3 regions of the Cytobacillus solani genome follow, and region 1 is predicted to be linked to each of the others. Evidence: riboswitches for the same ligand, from Rfam matches in the RefSeq annotation. Region 1 holds a riboswitch; each other region holds the start of a gene.
The links. A riboswitch is a leader RNA that binds a small molecule or an ion and turns the genes downstream of it on or off. The one in region 1 is predicted to bind S-adenosylmethionine.
Positions count from the first base shown of each region.

Region 1 (5,663 bases):
CTTCTGTAGGTCCGCTAAAGCTGTTTGGTTCATAGTAGACAGAACCGCCACCATTGTTATCGAACCGCATTTGTCCATCACGCTGATAATTCTTCACTTCATTTCTCGGACGGTTAATTGGCAATGCTTGATGGTTTGCACCAACACGGTAGCGATGAGCATCATGGTAAGCAAATAGGCGGCCTTGCAGCATTTTATCTGGTGAAACATCGATTCCAGGAACTAGAGTGCCAGGTGAGAATGTTGCTTGTTCCACTTCTGCAAAGTAGTTTTCTGGATTTTTATCTAAAACCATTTTTCCTACTTCAATTAATGGATAATCTTTATGTGACCAAATCTTTGTTACATCAAATGGATCAAAGCGGTAAGTATTTGCATCTTCTAGCGGCATGATTTGAACTTTCAAAGTCCAAGATGGATAATCACCATTTTCAATTGCGTTAAATAAATCCTCTGTATGGTAATCAGGATTTTCACCCGCAAGTTTTGCTGCTAGGTTTACATCCATGTTCTTCACACCTTGATCAGCAATAAAGTGATATTTCACCCATACGCCATCACCGTCTTTGTTTGTCCATTTAAATGTATGGCTTCCATATCCATTCATATGTCGTAATGTTGCTGGGATTCCACGGTCTCCCATTAAGTATGTTACTTGATGAAGGGATTCAGGTGATAATGACCAGAAGTCCCAAACAGCAGTAGGATTTTTCAAATGAGTCTTTGGATCTCTCTTCTGTGTATGAATGAAATCAGGGAATTTAATCGCATCGCGAATGAAGAAAATCGGTGTATTGTTTCCAACTAAGTCATAATTTCCTTCTTCCGTATAAAACTTTACAGCAAATCCACGTGGATCACGTACAGTATCCGCTGAGCCAAGTTCACCAGCAACAGTAGAGAAACGGATAAACATTGGTGTGCGTTTGCCCACCTCTGATAAAAAGTCAGCCTTTGTATATTTCGTTAGATCGTTTGTTACTTCAAAATATCCGTGTGCACCTGCGCCTTTTGCGTGAACAACACGCTCAGGTACACGTTCACGGTTGAAGTGAGCTAATTTCTCAAGTAAATGTACATCTTGAATTAATGTAGGGCCTCGAGAACCAGCAGTCATTGAGTTTTGGTTATCACCAACGGGTGCACCCCAGCTTGTAGTTAGATTGTTGTTATTAGTCATTTCATATTCACCTCATATAAATTAGTTAATTACCTCTTGCATGCAATGATAACACTTCTCAACAAAAAATCAATATTTATTTATAATTAATACAAATAAAAAATAAATATAATAAAATAATAGATAGAATGAAATGCTTTGACATAGGACAATGATGTTTTCTAAAAATATGTATTGTATGGATGGGGATGTCCTATTTGCAACAACAGTATAATTATATGAAGAAGTTTGGAAATAAGAACAAGTGAGAAGATTTTAATCACGAAACTTATTGAATTGCTTGACTTTTAGGATTATTTAAATAAAATAGAAGTTGGAATAGCAAAAAATGAATAGCAACACATCACTTTCTTATCCAGAGAGACTGAGGGACAGGCCCTAAGAAGTCTCGGCAGCAGGTTCTTAAATGAACACTGTGCCAATTCCTGCAGATGCATTACGTGTCTGGAAGATGAGAATGAGATGGTTTCGTAAGTACGAGCCTTCTTTTTTTCTTTTGGATGAGAAAAAGGAGGTTTTTTTCGTTTAAATACCTACTCATTACTTTTAAAAAAATAGAGCAAACTAGGAAATGCAGCTAAAAAATTTTACCGTCTATTCTGTCCATGAGGTATGTACAAAGTTAAAAATTATGTTAAAGTATAATCTAAGAATCCTTTACATAACAAGGTTGCAGATGTCCTTTCTAGAAAAACAACTGTATACTGTAAGGTGACAATTAGTGTGAAAATATCTAACTGGGGGATTTAATAATGACAAGTAAAACATTAGATGCATTTTTAAATGAGAATCTAGAAGATTTAAGAGGCAAAGGGTTATACAATGTGATCGACCCTCTTGAAAGCCCGAATGGACCAGTCATTAAAATAAATGGAAAAGAATTAATTAACCTTTCTTCCAATAACTATTTAGGTCTGGCAACAGATGAACGATTGAAAAAAGCAGCGACTGATGCACTTAACAAATATGGGGTTGGTGCTGGAGCTGTCCGGACAATTAATGGAACATTGGATATTCATCTTAAACTTGAAGAAAAATTAGCTGAGTTTAAACATACAGAGGCTGCAATTGCGTATCAATCAGGGTTCAATTGTAATATGGCAGCGATTTCAGCTGTAATGGATAAAAATGATGCGATCCTTTCAGACGAATTAAATCATGCTTCAATTATTGATGGCTGCCGTTTATCAAAAGCAAAAATTATTCGGGTTAACCATTCTGACATGGAAGATTTAAGAGCGAAAGCGAAGGAAGCGAAAGAATCAGGTCTTTATAATAAAATCATGGTTATCACGGATGGGGTTTTCTCAATGGACGGGGATATCGCAAAACTTCCTGAAATTGTTGAAATTGCTGAGGAATTTGATCTAATAACGTACGTAGATGATGCACACGGATCAGGTGTTCTAGGTGATGGAGCAGGAACAGTTAAGCATTTCGGATTATCCGATAAAATTGATTTTCAAATCGGAACACTTTCTAAAGCAATTGGCGTTGTGGGCGGTTATGTGGCTGGGAAGCGCGAACTTATTGATTGGCTAAAAGTTCGCAGCAGACCTTTCCTTTTCTCTACTTCATTAACACCTGCTGATGTTGTTGCGAGCACGAAGGCGATCGAAATATTAATGGAAAGCACTGAATTAAATGAGAAGCTATGGGATAACGCAAACTATTTAAAAGCAGGATTAAAGAAATTAGGGTTTGATATCGGGAATAGTGAAACACCAATTACACCATGTATTATCGGTGATGAAGTAAAAACACAGGAGTTCAGTAAAAAGCTGAATGAAGAAGGCGTTTATGCGAAGTCAATCGTGTTCCCAACCGTACCAAGAGGAACAGGCAGAGTAAGAAATATGCCTTCTGCTGCACATACAAAGGAAATGCTTGATCAAGCAATTGCGATTTATGAAAAGGTTGGAAAGGAAATGGGCATTATCTAAAAGATGAACATTTCTTAGATAGAGAACACTTTCGAAAAGGGAAGAGATGGAGGCAATCAATGAAAAAGATCTTTATTACAGGTGCATTAGGGCAAATTGGGTCTGAATTAACTGTTAAGCTCAGAGATATTTATGGTACAGATAATGTGATTGCAACAGATATTCGAAAAAATGAAACAGAAGCTGCACAGTCGGGTCCTTTTGAAGTGGTAGACGTAACTGACTCAAAAACGATGATTGAGGTAGCGAAGAAATATAAAGTTGATACAGTTATTCATATGGCAGCACTGCTATCTGCGACTGCAGAGGCAAATCCTGTATTCGCTTGGAATTTAAACATGGGTGGACTTATGAATGCACTAGAAACTGCAAGGGAATTAAGCTGTCAGTTTTTCACACCTAGCTCAATCGGAGCGTTCGGCCCTTCTACGCCAAAGGATCATACACCTCAGGATACCATTCAGCGTCCGACAACAATGTACGGGGTAAATAAAGTAGCTGGTGAGCTGCTAGCTGATTATTACTATCATAAGTTTGGTGTTGATACGAGAGGATTAAGATTTCCTGGCTTGATTTCCTATGTAACTCCTCCTGGAGGTGGAACTACGGACTATGCAGTTGAAATTTATTATGAGGCCATTAAAAATAGACGATATACATCTTATATTGATAAAGGAACATATATGGATATGATGTATATGCCTGATGCATTAAATGCAATTGTCGAATTAATGGAGGCTGATGCATCCAAATTATTACACAGAAATTCATTTAATGTGACGGCAATGAGCTTTGATCCAGAAGAAATTGCAGCTGAAATCCGCAAGCATATCCCAAGCTTTGAAATGAACTATAACGTCGATCCTGTTCGTCAAAAAATTGCCGATAGCTGGCCAAATTCAATCGATGCTAGTGCAGCCAAGGAAGAGTGGGGCTTTAAAGCGGAATTTGATTTAGCAAAAATGACAGCAGATATGTTAGAGAAACTGAGCAAGTAAACATGGAAAGGACAGCTATGATTAGCTGTCCTTTTTAAATCTATTCCAAGATGAATGTATGAGGAGATGCTGATAAAGTCAAAGTATTCAGCTTCTCCTTTTCTCCTTTGACAGATATAAGGAATGATAAATTTTTTGAGTATAGTTAGTTATTTGTTCATCATATTCTGGATATTCGTAATTTAGTTTATATTCTTTCATCTTTTTTGGCGATACCAAGAATTAATTCCATCATTTCGTATTCGCTTCTCAATTTTAATCCCTCCCAAAATTACTTCTAATACATTATAACATGGAGGATTTTCTAAAAATGTTGGCTGTAGTCCAATTACTTGAAATGAATAATGGTAAAATAGAGAAGTATGAAAGACTGGTAAAGAAACAAACCTTTTTCACAATTAATTGGGTATTTTTAAGGAGGAAGTGCAAAACTATGGATTTCGAAACAGTTATGCGAGAGCTTGAAGCCCTTGGTAAGGAACGAACTAAAAAAATGTACATATCCAATGGTGCGCATGATCCGCTTTTTGGAGTGGCAACTGGTGCCATGAAACCAATTGCAAAGAAAATAAAAATAAATCAATCTTTAGCTGAAGAGCTTTACGCCACAGGTAACTACGATGCCATGTACTTTGCAGGGATTATTGCAGATCCAAAAGCAATGAATGAATCGGATTTTGACCGTTGGATGGATGGAGCGTATTTTTATATGCTGTCCGATTATGTGGTGGCAGTAACTTTATCAGAGTCAGATATTGCCCAAGACGTTTCAGATAAGTGGATTGCAAGCGGTAATGAGCTGAGAATGTCAGGGGGCTGGAGTTGCTATTGCTGGCTTTTAGGGAATCGTAAGGACAATGAGTTTTCTGAAAGTAAGATTTTCAATCTGCTTGATTTTGTGAAAGATACGATTCACGATTCGCCAGAGCGAACGAAATCCGCTATGAATAATTTTCTATACACTGTGGGGATTTCATATTTGCCTCTTCATGAAAAGGCAGTCGAGACCGCAAAGGAAGTAGGCATAGTAGAAGTCAAACGGGGAATGAAAAAAAGCAGTTTCCTAAACGCTTACGAAAGTATTCAAAAAGAAATTGATAGAGGGAAGCTGGGTTTCAAACGTAAATATGTAAGGTGTTAAAATAACATTCATAGGGGTGTTGATCCAAAAAGGATCAATACTCTTTTTGTTGAAGTTACAAAACGTTCAAGGGGAAGAGTGTAAGTACAGTAAAAATAAGACTTGAAAATGAACAACAATGTCTAGTATTTTAAAATAGACATTGTTGTTCATTTTAATGAGAAGGAGGTAGTAATATTTGTGCCAAAAGTAACTGAAGCTTATCGGAGAAAAAAACAATTAGAAATAGCTCACGCTGCGAAAAAAGTATTTGAAACTAAAGGTTACACAGATACCTCAATGAATGACATCATGCTTGAAGCAAATATAGCAAGAGGAACTCTATATTCTTATTTCGATAGTATTGAGCAAGTTTTTTTGGAAGTTTTAGCAATAGTAGATAATCATTCTTTTACTTTTAT
Region 1 is NZ_CP041305.1:4,640,283-4,645,945, reverse strand. Features, by position in the region: gene katA (catalase KatA) at 1-1,180, opposite strand, end outside; SAM riboswitch class I at 1,529-1,638, shown strand; gene FI644_RS23310 (glycine C-acetyltransferase) at 1,933-3,123, shown strand; gene FI644_RS23305 (L-threonine 3-dehydrogenase) at 3,183-4,121, shown strand; gene FI644_RS23300 (DNA alkylation repair protein) at 4,555-5,262, shown strand; gene FI644_RS23295 (TetR/AcrR family transcriptional regulator) at 5,443-5,663, shown strand, end outside.

Region 2 (5,663 bases), 2.1 Mb from region 1:
GAATAAATGTTGGAATGGAATTTCCTTTGTATTCTTTTTCGATAAATTCAGCTACATCATCCTCTTGATAAAGCTCAGCCAATCTCTTTAGATGTTTCTTGTCCTTGTCTTCTGCTCGTGTGGCAATGATATTGACATATGGAGTAGCGGTAGCACTCTCATGGTAAATGGAGTCCTTCGTTGGATTGAATCCTGCGTCAACTGCAATTCCGTTATTAATGACGGAAGCTGCTACATCTGGGAGAACACGCGGTGTTTGTGCTGCAACCATTTCGACAATTTCAAGATTTTTAGGATTTTCAACGATTTTATCTAATGATCCGTTGCCATCGTAATCGTCTGTCAGCTTAATCAGGCCAGCTTCTTGAAGAAGAAGCAGCGCTCTTCCCATATTGGATACATCATTTGGTACCGCTATTTTTCCTCCCTCAGGAATTTCATCAATAGACTTATATTTTTCAGAATAAATTCCCATTGGTGCAAGAACTGTCGTGGCAATTGGCACTAAATCTAAATTATGTTCCTTTATAAAAGAGTCAAAGTACGCAACGGTTTGGAATGCATTGGCATCAAGCTCGCCTTCAGCTAGGGCAATGTTCGGCTGTACATAGTCAGAGAAACTGATTATTTCTACTTCAATGCCTTCCTTTGCTGCCTTTTCTGCTACGAAGTCCCAAATGCGGTTATCTGATCCGCTTACACCAATCTTCACTTTTACGGTTTTTTCTTTTCCGCTTGTTTCGCTTGAGCACGCTGTACTAAAAACGGCCAGTGTTAAAATAATGAATGCTAAAAATAACTTTTTCATTGTTGTCATCCTCCTGATTATCGTCTGCGAATTCTTTTTGATAATATATTGCCAAAGGTTTGCAGCCCTTGAACCATTACGACTAAAATACCTACTGTGATCAGCATAACCATTGTGTCGAACCGCTGATAGCCATATGTAATAGCTAAATCACCAAGTCCTCCCCCGCCAACAGCTCCAGCCATTGCAGAAGCTCCTACTAAACCAATTGTTGCAATCGTAAAGGCTAATACTAAAGAGCTAAGCGCCTCTGGGATGAGAAATTTGAAAATGATTTGCGCCGGTGTTGCTCCCATCGCCTGAGCTGCTTCAAGGACACCTGGGTCTACTTCAAGCAAGGAATTTTCTATTAATCTGGCAATATATGGACCAGCGTAAAATACGAGTGGAACGACTGCTGCCGCTGTTCCAATCGATGTGCCTACAATCAATCTTGTTACCGGAATGATTGCCACCATTAGAATAATGAATGGCACTGAGCGGAAAATATTAATAATTCCGTTGATTACATTGAAAACTGGCAGATTTTCCAGCAGATGCCCCTTTCTTGTTACGACAAGAAGAATCCCTAGCGGCAGACCGAGAACAGCTGAGAATAATAGAGAAAATGCCACCATCTGAATTGTTTCAATAAGCGCTTCAATAATTTGGTCTGAATTAACTAGCATGTGCTTTCACTTCCTTTACTGTTACTTTCTCTTGGCTGATAAACATTAATGCCCGGTTGATTTCACTCTCTGCCCCTTGAAATTCAACGATCAAATTCCCGAAAGGCGTGCCTTGCAGCTCGGTAATATTTCCAAAAAGAACATTGATGTGAATGTCAAACTTCTTCGCCAGCTGTGAGAGCAGCGGCTGGCCTGCTGAATTGCCGATAAAATTGATTCGGAAAATCTTTTGAAGTCCTTCATTTTTCTCAACAATCTCTTTAATGGAATCAGGAATTTGGTCATTCATGACAGAGCTGACAAAGTTTCTTGCCGTCTCTGTTTTCGGTGACGAAAAGACATTGAAAACAGTCCCTTCCTCAATGATCTTCCCCGCTTCAATAACTGCAACCCGATCACAAATTTCTCGGATGACTGCCATCTCATGGGTGATAATGAGAATCGTAATGTTATATTCTCGATTTATTTTTTTCAACAGCTCCAGGATCGAGCTTGTTGTTTGCGGATCAAGTGCAGAAGTTGCCTCATCACATAAGAGAATCGAAGGCTTTGTAGCGAGTGCCCTTGCAATACCGATCCGCTGCTTCTGCCCGCCTGATAGCTGATCTGGATAATTATTCGCTTTGTCTGACAAACCTACAAACTCTAATAGCTCATTCACTCTTTTCTTCATTTCCTCTTTTGGCACCTTTGCTAGAATTAATGGCATGGCCACATTCGCAAACACCGTTTTTGAGTTTAGGAGATTGAAATGCTGAAAGACCATCCCGATATTTCTTTTTACCTCACGGATTTCCTTTGCTGATAAAGCTGTCAGATCATATCCATCCACAATCACACGGCCAGATGTAGGCTGCTCGAGCCAATTGACACAGCGGATAAGCGAGCTTTTTCCCGCTCCGCTAAACCCGATTACACCGAAAATCTCCCCTTTATTGATTGTTAAATCAATTCCATTCAGTGCCGCAACCTGCTGTCCGCCGCTGGTATACACCTTTTTCAAATTTTGAAATTCAATCATTTTGTTCTCTCCTTCCGGTGACTGACACCTTTATACTTGGAATTGCCTGTGGGTGTGCAGGCAAACTTTTGATCCTTTTTAATTGCGTGCCCCAGTCCTTTATGAAAAAAAGGAAATAAAAATCCCTCTTCCTGAAAACAAGAAGAGGGCATTCCTTTATTCACAAATAAAGGGCAGGGGGTCTCTTCTTATCTCTCAAGCTTTTCGCTTGCTGGATTTGGCATAGATTCCAAAATGGAATCCGCTGCCGAGGCTTCATCGGGCCAGTCCCTCTGCCTCTCTCGATAAGAATGTATATTTTATTTTTATTATTCCAATGCGAAAACTATGATTATTACACAAAAAAACTCGAATTCCTCCTTTGTTGTTTACAACAAAAAACCTCTTCTTAAAAAGAAGAGGACAGAATTCAACGTTTGCGCCTCTTCTTATCTATCAAGACATGCTTGCTGGAATTGGCACGGTACAATAAGTCCGTTGCCGAGGTGTCGTAGGGCCAGTCCCTCAACCTCTCTTGATAAGAAGTACTTCACATATTCGATTTGGTTAACTTGAAATATACTTTACATTCAATAAAATAAAAAGTCAACTACTTTTTCGAAATTTATGAATGCAATGATCAATGATACGTTTTTGAATGTTGAGAGGATTGATCCATTTCCTTTGTTTCTGTTCCTCTTGTTCCAAGATATATTGCTCCTAACACACACATGATTCCAATCAGTTGATTCAGACCAAAAGGTTCTTTTAATAAACCAATGCCTACCAATGTTGCCGTTATTGGAATAAACCCTGTAAAGATTCCCGCTATATTAGCGCTTACCTTTGCAACTCCTTTATACCAAAGAACGAATGAAAGCACACTGGCAGTGATTGCATAATAAACGATAAGCAAGTATACAGTCGGTTCTAAATCTATGAAATTGAAAGTGATCGCTTCCTTTATCGAAAAAGGAAGAAAGAAAATAAAGCCTATGATGTTCACTCCTGTAGCCATTTGAATCGGCGTCAACACAGCTGATAGCTTTTTGGCAAATATGGTAAACAAGGCTTCTGAAATAACGGCACCAAAGACAAGTACATTTCCAAGTAAAAATAAGGGGCTTTCTAAAGTTGATGAGTTCGTCTGAAAGGTAATAATTGATATCCCTAAGACTGCAAGACAAATAGAAATAGCCTGTGGAGCAGACATTCTTTCTCTTAAAAAGAAAAATGACAGAAGAGCGATTATCGCCGGAACGGTACTCGTAATAATTCCTGCAGCTGTAGCAGATGTAAAACGTACCCCATAAAGCATGAGAACACTAAACAAGAAAACACCAAAAAATGACTGCAAAATTAAATAGCCCCAGTGACTTTTCTGCAACTTCACCGCTTGCGGCCGGCTGATCAACATCATTGGAACTAAAAAAAGTAAAGCAATCAGGAATCTTGTTTCGGAAAAAAGAAAGATCGGGACATCCTCAACAATTATTTTGCCAACCGCAACATTTGCGCCTACAAAAGCCATTGATAATGCCAGCTGGAAATAGGCTATTTTCACTGCTCTCTCACCCCTGCTTCTTTTATCATAGAGCCAATGCTGTAGAAGTCTTAGAACAACATATACTTTCCTTCATTACCCCTCACTTTCTTTATTTGTTAAACGCCATTCCTTTGATTATAGAGTGTTCTATCTGTCGTGTAAATCATTAAAAACTTAATTATTTTTATTTTCAGACTTAGGATAAAACCTAATTAAAAAAGATCCCCACAGCTGTTTAGAGCAGCCGTGGGGATCTTTTTAAACCATCTATTCCTTATCTCCAAATGAAAACCCTATTTCATCTTATTTTTCATGCTGCTCCGTATCAGAATGACCTGGATCATCAGCTGGTGATCCAGCAATCGCCGTATAGGAGTAGTATCCGCCTACGACAATTAACAGATAAACGATTGCTGAAAGCGCCCATTTTTTCATATGAATCTCTCCCTTATAATTTTACTCGTTGTAGACGAAGGGCATTGAGGACAACAGAAACTGAACTGAAGGCCATTGCTGCTCCCGCAAGCCATGGTGCCAGAAATCCTAGAGCTGCAATCGGAATGCCAAGCGTGTTGTAGCCAAAGGCCCAGAATAGATTCTGCTTAATATTGCGGATCGTTTTCTTACTCATAAAGATGGCATCGGCAATGCTGTTTAAATCGCCTCTAATTAAGGTGATATCAGCTGCTTCCATCGCAACGTCCGTTCCTGTTCCGATTGCCATTCCAATATCAGCCACTGCTAACGCTGGTGCATCGTTAATTCCGTCTCCTACCATTGCGACTTTCTTCCCTTGCTGCTGAAGCTTCTTCACTTCTTCTGCTTTTCCTTCAGGGAGAACCTCTGCGATTACACGGTCGACCCCAGCAAGCTTCGCAATCGCTTGTGCCGTTTGCTCGTTGTCGCCTGTAATCATAATTACTTCAAGTCCCAAATCCTTTAAACGGCTAATGGCTTCGGTTGATGTTTCTTTTATTGTATCGGCAACAGCAACAATTCCTGCGAATGCACCATCGATTGCTACTAACATCGCTGTTTTTCCTTGCTTTTCAATAGTAAGCATATCGTCTGACACATGTTCTATTTCAATATTGAATTTTTTCATTAAACGTCGTGTGCCGGCTAGCACTTCTTTCCCATCAACGAGGGCTTTAATTCCGTAGCCTGGGATTGCCTCAAACGCACTAGGGTGGGTAAGAGTGATGTTTTTCTCCTGAATTCCTTCAACGATTGCCTGTGCAAGCGGGTGTTCAGATTGCTTTTCTGCTGAACCGACTAATGTTAAAAATTCCGCTTCTTCTAGTTTTGTGATGACATCCGTTAATACTGGTGCTCCATTTGTGATTGTACCTGTTTTGTCTAAAATCACTGTATTAATTCGATGCGTCATTTCAAGATGCTCTCCACCTTTAAAAAGAACACCATATTCTGCAGCCCGGCCAGATCCTGCCATAATAGATGTTGGTGTAGCAAGACCGAGTGCACATGGACATGCAATAACAAGGACGGCAATTAATTTCTCGAGTGCTTCTGCAAAGTCATCTGGTGCAACAAACAAGTACCACACGAAAAATGTGATGACAGCAATTCCTACAACAATTGGTACAAAGACACCGGAAATAGAATCCGCTAGACGCTGGA
Region 2 is NZ_CP041305.1:2,490,680-2,496,342, reverse strand. Features, by position in the region: gene FI644_RS12475 (MetQ/NlpA family ABC transporter substrate-binding protein) at 1-808, opposite strand, end outside; gene FI644_RS12470 (methionine ABC transporter permease) at 826-1,476, opposite strand; gene FI644_RS12465 (methionine ABC transporter ATP-binding protein) at 1,466-2,497, opposite strand; SAM riboswitch class I at 2,683-2,788, opposite strand; SAM riboswitch class I at 2,923-3,021, opposite strand; gene FI644_RS12460 (DMT family transporter) at 3,117-4,040, opposite strand; gene FI644_RS27135 (hypothetical protein) at 4,326-4,457, opposite strand; gene FI644_RS12455 (heavy metal translocating P-type ATPase) at 4,471-5,663, opposite strand, start outside.
Region 2: linked by a shared signal. The riboswitch ahead of FI644_RS12465 (methionine ABC transporter ATP-binding protein) and the one ahead of FI644_RS23310 (glycine C-acetyltransferase) in region 1 are both predicted to bind S-adenosylmethionine.

Region 3 (5,663 bases), 1.6 Mb from region 1:
TGATGCTCCCCCGTAACCCAATAATCTGAGAGAGGATAAATCAAATGCATCAAAATTCGCAACATTTAGCAGCATATTCACCATCGTTGGTGCCGCAAAGATATGTGTTACTTTTTCTTCATCAATTGTCCTTAGCACCTTTTCTGCTTCAAAATGATGCATGATAATAGTAGTTGCCCCCACCATTACTCTTGGAAGAAATGATGTATGTAGCTCCGCTGTATGATTTAAGGGTGCGACTGAAAATCCAATATCATTTTTATTCAATTTCATACATTCAATCATTAAAAAATTATGATGAACCATGTCTCGATGTTTATGGATTACCCCTTTAGGGCGGCCGGTTGTTCCACTCGTGTACATCATGATATAAGTATCATTTTCAGTTACATGAACATCTGGCGCTGTCTCATTACATTTTTCTAACATCTTGTAAAAATCAATTGAACCGATCGGAACATCCTTATCCGTATATATAAACTGTTCAACTTTGATTCCTAATTGAATTGTCTCTTTCACAGTTTCTGCCACTTCTTTTTCAAACAAAAGCACCTTAGAACCGGCGTTGTTTAAAATAAAATAAAGTTCATTTGCTGTTAAACGATAATTAATTGGATTAAAAACAGCTCCAAGTTTTGCCGAAGCAAATAATGCAATAATAAATTCACTATTGTTATAGAGAAAAGTAGAAACAACATCTCCCTTCTGTACACCCAGTTCTGCTAATGAGTTGGCAAATTGATTAATTTTTTTATTTAATTCTTTAAAAGTAAAGTGCTGATTTTTCTCTTTATAAATAAGAGCTGATTTATCAGGATAATTATGTGCCGACCATTCTATTATTTCTCCGACCGTTGTTGTCATCTCTATTCCTCCTTTGTTCAATACTCAACTTTTAATCTACCTCTACCATTATCAAACTCTTAATATTCATAAAATCCTTTTCCCGTTTTTCTACCTAAATGCCCCGCTCGAACTAATTTTCTAAGTAGCGGCGCTGCTCGATATTTTGAATCCTGTGTTTCTTCATATAATGAATCCTGAACAAATAATAAAGTATCTAACCCAATTAAATCGGCTAGGGCAAGCGGCCCGATTGGATGGTTCGCACCTAGCCTCATCCCTTTATCAATATCATCAGCACTAGCTACACCTTCCTGTAACACAAAAATTGCCTCATTAATCATAGGGACCAAAATACGATTAACTGCGAACAATGGTGATTCCTTGACAGCAACAGCCTCCTTCCCAAGGGATTCCACCAGCTCTTTTGACCTTTGATAGGTTTCTTCAGTTGTATCATATCCTTTTATGAGTTCTACCAATTTCATTACTGGTACTGGATTAAAAAAGTGGAATCCCATTACTCTACCAGGATCTTTCATTACACTTGCAATTTCTGTAATACTCAATCCAGATGTATTACTTACAATAATTGCTTTCTCATTAACTATTTGATCAATTCTCCTGAAGATTTCCTTTTTTAGCTCCATGTCTTCACTTACTGCTTCAATGATGAAATCAGCTTCTGCAATGCTTTCCCACTCAGTAGAAGTACTTAATAATTGTTCGTATCCATCTATTGTTTCTTTATTGGCTCTTCCTTTTTCAATAGCTCTGTTCCAATTTTTACCTATTTGTTTTAAGCCTCGATCAAAATATGCCTTTTCCTGTTCTATTGCAATTACTTCGTACCCAGCCTCAACACATACTTGAGAAATACCCGATCCCATTGTTCCAAAGCCAATTACACCTATTGTTTTCATATGATTCTCCTCCTTAATTTCCTGTAAATGATGGCTCTCTTTTTTTCAAAAATGCAACTACGCCTTCTTCCTTATCATCTGTTAAACATATATCTCCAAATAATTTCGCTTCTAGTTGTTGACCTTCATTTAAAGACACTTCCGCTCCCATATTGATTGCTTCCTTCGCCTTTTGTACAGCGATAGGTCCTCTTGAAGCGATAATATTTGCTAGCTCAATCGCTTTAGATAATACATTGTCCTCTGTTACCTCCTCAATGAGGCCGTAATTATAAGCTGTTTCAGCAGAAATGAACTCACCAGAAAAAATTAACCTCTTCGCCATTCCTTGTCCAATCAGCCGTGGCAGTCTTTGTGTACCTCCATACCCAGGAATAATTCCAAGCTTTACTTCTGGGAGACCAAATTGTGAGTGATTAGAAGCAATACGAATATCACAAGCAAGCGCAAGCTCTAGACCTCCACCTAATGTGAATCCATCAATGGCAGCAATCACAGGTTGTGTAAGATTAGCTATTCGATTAAATACTGCCTGCCCCCTCAAACAAAGTGCTTCCCCTGCTTCTGATGTTAATCCAGGAAATTCTTTAATATCCGCACCAGCTACAAATGCTTTTGTGCCAGCACCTTCGATAATAACAACTCTCACACAATCTCCAATTTGCAGAACAACTTCTTCTAAATCATTAAAAACATCACGATCTAAGGAATTCACAGGGGGGGAATCGATAGTAATAATCCCAATATTATCTTTCTTTTCATACCTGACTTTTCCCATATTCATCACTCCTAATTTTTCTTGACCTTCAAATTTAAACTTGCAATTATCGTGCCAAAAACTAAACGTTTATTTATCTAAAATAAAGTGAAATTAAATCATCTATCCCCATTATCAATATTTAAATGTTTGCAATAACTGTTTCCAAATGACACAACTTTGTTTCTATTTGACACACTTGTTATTCAGAAGAAACAATAAAAAAACCCCCTTCATTGCAAAGAAGAGGGAAAAACTACTAGTAACACCTCTTCTTATCTCTCAAGCGATGCTTGCTGGATTTGGCACGGTACAATAAGTCCGTTGCCGAGGTGTCATTGGGCCAGTCCCTCAACCTCTCTTGATAAGAAAATATTTAAAATATTCAATTTATTAAACTTGTCCCTTACTTTATAATGAGTAAAAGAGAATGTCAACTACTTTCAATTTATTTAAACTATTCACCGTAAACAAATATAAATCAGGGAGTGAACATTATGGAAGTTTATGCATTAAGTGGGTCAAGTGGGACAGGGAAAAGTACCAGTGCCTTATCTTTTGCGTACAAAAAAAGAATCCCAGCAATCATTGATGATGGCCTCTTAATATTGAATGGGCAAAAGATTGCTGGTTCATCTGCGAAATTCGAAAAGAATTATATTTCAGCAGTAAAAAGAGCTACTTTTTTTGATGATCAGCATAAGAAAGAGGTTCAACAAGCCATTCATAGTCATTTTATCGGCAAAATCCTAATCATTGGAACTTCAGATAAGATGGCAAATTTAATAGCCAAACGCTTGGAGTTAAGTGAAATTAAACATTATTATTATGTTGAAAACATACGTTCATCTAGTGAAATAAAAATAGCACAATATGTAAGAAAGACAGAGGGAAAGCATGTGATACCTATACCATATAAGCAAGTTGATCAAAATTTCTTTAAGAAATTAATTTATAAAGGAATGGAGGTTTTTTCAACTAAGGAAGAAAGAATTGGAGAAACAACAATCGTTTATCCTGATTTTCATCATGGAACTATTAAAATCCATAAAAAGGTTTTTAAGCAACTTGTTGAATATATTTGTGTTAACTTTAAAGAATTTGTGAATTACGAATCCGTTTCAATCCATTTACAAGGACTCCCAACACTAAATTTAAACGTATCCATTAGTTTTCCTATTCATAATAATATTCTTGAGAAATTAACAGCTCTGCAAATGGAAATTTATCAACATTTTCTTGACCATATGAATATTGAACTATACGCAATCAATATTTCAGTTATCAAAATAGAGAAAGGAAGCCCTCTAAGAAGATGAGCTTCCTTAAAAAAACAGGTGTAGCATTCGACATAAAACTGAGCAGGGGAAGATTGTAAAATCCTTTAATTTGAAATTGAGCGTCGAGAAAAACGTGGGATTCGTTTTTCAACAAACGCAGCTACTCCTTCCGGAAAATCATAATTATCTACAAAAGGCGTCGTCCCCTTCCATAATTCTGGTACACTATTCACACATTGACTTACAGATTGCTTGACAGCTAGTAATGAAGAAGGTGCTTGAGAGGCTACCAGCTTACCCATTCTAATTGAATAACGATCTAAAATGTCATCATTCACCAAGTAATTTAGCATTCCTAAACGATATGCTTCTTCCGCTTTTAATACTCGTCCTGTATACACCAAATCCTTCGTTAGACTTGGGCCAATTAAATTAACTAGGCGTTGTGCAAATTTATTGTTTAATGTAATTCCCAATTTTCCTACAGGAATACCTAATCGGGATCTACCGGAACCAATCCGTAAATCACATGCTAAGGCCAACTCAAGACCAGCTCCCATCGCTGGCCCATTAATAACGCCTATTGTCGGAATTGGTAAATTCTCAAATGTTGAAATAGCCTCTTCCATTAGGATAAAAGAGTTTTCAGCTTCTTCTAGTGACATTTGATGAAACTCTTTAATATCTGAACCAGCTGTAAATTGTTCCCCTGCTCCCCTTAAAATCACAACCTTATTTTTGGGATTTTGCAAAATCTTTTGTCCTATTTCAGTTAAATATTTCCACATCTTTGCGGTTAATGCATTTCTTTTTTGGGGCCTGTGTATAGTGATAATAGCTAATCCAGCTGTTTCTTGATAGATAATTTTGGCTTGTTCAGCTTTCATTCTTTGAATATCAACTTTCATTTGTTTTTCCTCCTTGTCAAAATTATTATAATTTAATGCAAATTTCATGCCACAATTAATTGTACTAATAATAAAATGTAACAAGGGAAGGAAACTATTTAATTTCCTTATTCAATTTGATATTTTTTCAGTTTAGTATAAAAGGATTTTCTGCTTATCCCTAGTTTCTGAATTGCTTCGGTTCGATTTCGGGTATTTTTTATAATAAACTCAATATGTTCTCTCTCCATTTTTTCTAAAAGAACGTCTAATTTGGTCGTAAATAAGGGCGAAACGATAGATGGGCTAATTTTATTATTAGAATTAATTGATGAAGGATGTCTATCTAAGAAGAAATATTCTGGGAGATCGTCTGATTCAAAAAATTGTTTTGTACAAACGACAAGCATTCTTTCTAATACATTGACTAATTCTCTGACATTTCCTGGCCACTCATACTGTTCCATAATCCGCAGTACTTCTTCACTCATTCTTACATGCTTGCTATATTTTAAACATAACTCATTGAGAATTGTATTTGATAAAAAAGGCAAATCTTCCTTTCTATTCCGTAGAGGTGGAATATGGATTGGAACAACATTAATTCGATAATATAAATCCTCTCTAAACTGTCCAGCTTTAATCATATCTTTTAAATTTCGGTGGGTTGCACATATGATTCTTACATCAATCGAATAGAGCTTAGTTCCGCCCACTTTTTGAAATTTTCGCTCTTGGATAACTCTAAGAATCTTCGCTTGCGAATTTAATGACATTTCTCCAATTTCATCTAGAAGGAGAGTCCCGCCACTTGCCATTTCAAGAAGTCCCTTTTTTCCACCTTTCCTAGAACCGGTAAATGATCCATCTTCATACCCGAACATTTCACTTTCAAATAAAGAATCGGGTATTGAAGCAATATTAATAGCGATATATGGTTTATTATTTCTTTTGCTAGCTTCGTGAATAGAAT
Region 3 is NZ_CP041305.1:3,021,119-3,026,781, reverse strand. Features, by position in the region: gene FI644_RS15225 (long-chain-fatty-acid--CoA ligase) at 1-864, opposite strand, end outside; gene FI644_RS15220 (3-hydroxyacyl-CoA dehydrogenase NAD-binding domain-containing protein) at 924-1,766, opposite strand; gene FI644_RS15215 (enoyl-CoA hydratase/isomerase family protein) at 1,780-2,544, opposite strand; SAM riboswitch class I at 2,796-2,894, opposite strand; gene FI644_RS15210 (hypothetical protein) at 3,021-3,842, shown strand; gene FI644_RS15205 (enoyl-CoA hydratase/isomerase family protein) at 3,908-4,711, opposite strand; gene FI644_RS15200 (sigma-54 interaction domain-containing protein) at 4,819-5,663, opposite strand, start outside.
Region 3: linked by a shared signal. The riboswitch ahead of FI644_RS15215 (enoyl-CoA hydratase/isomerase family protein) and the one ahead of FI644_RS23310 (glycine C-acetyltransferase) in region 1 are both predicted to bind S-adenosylmethionine.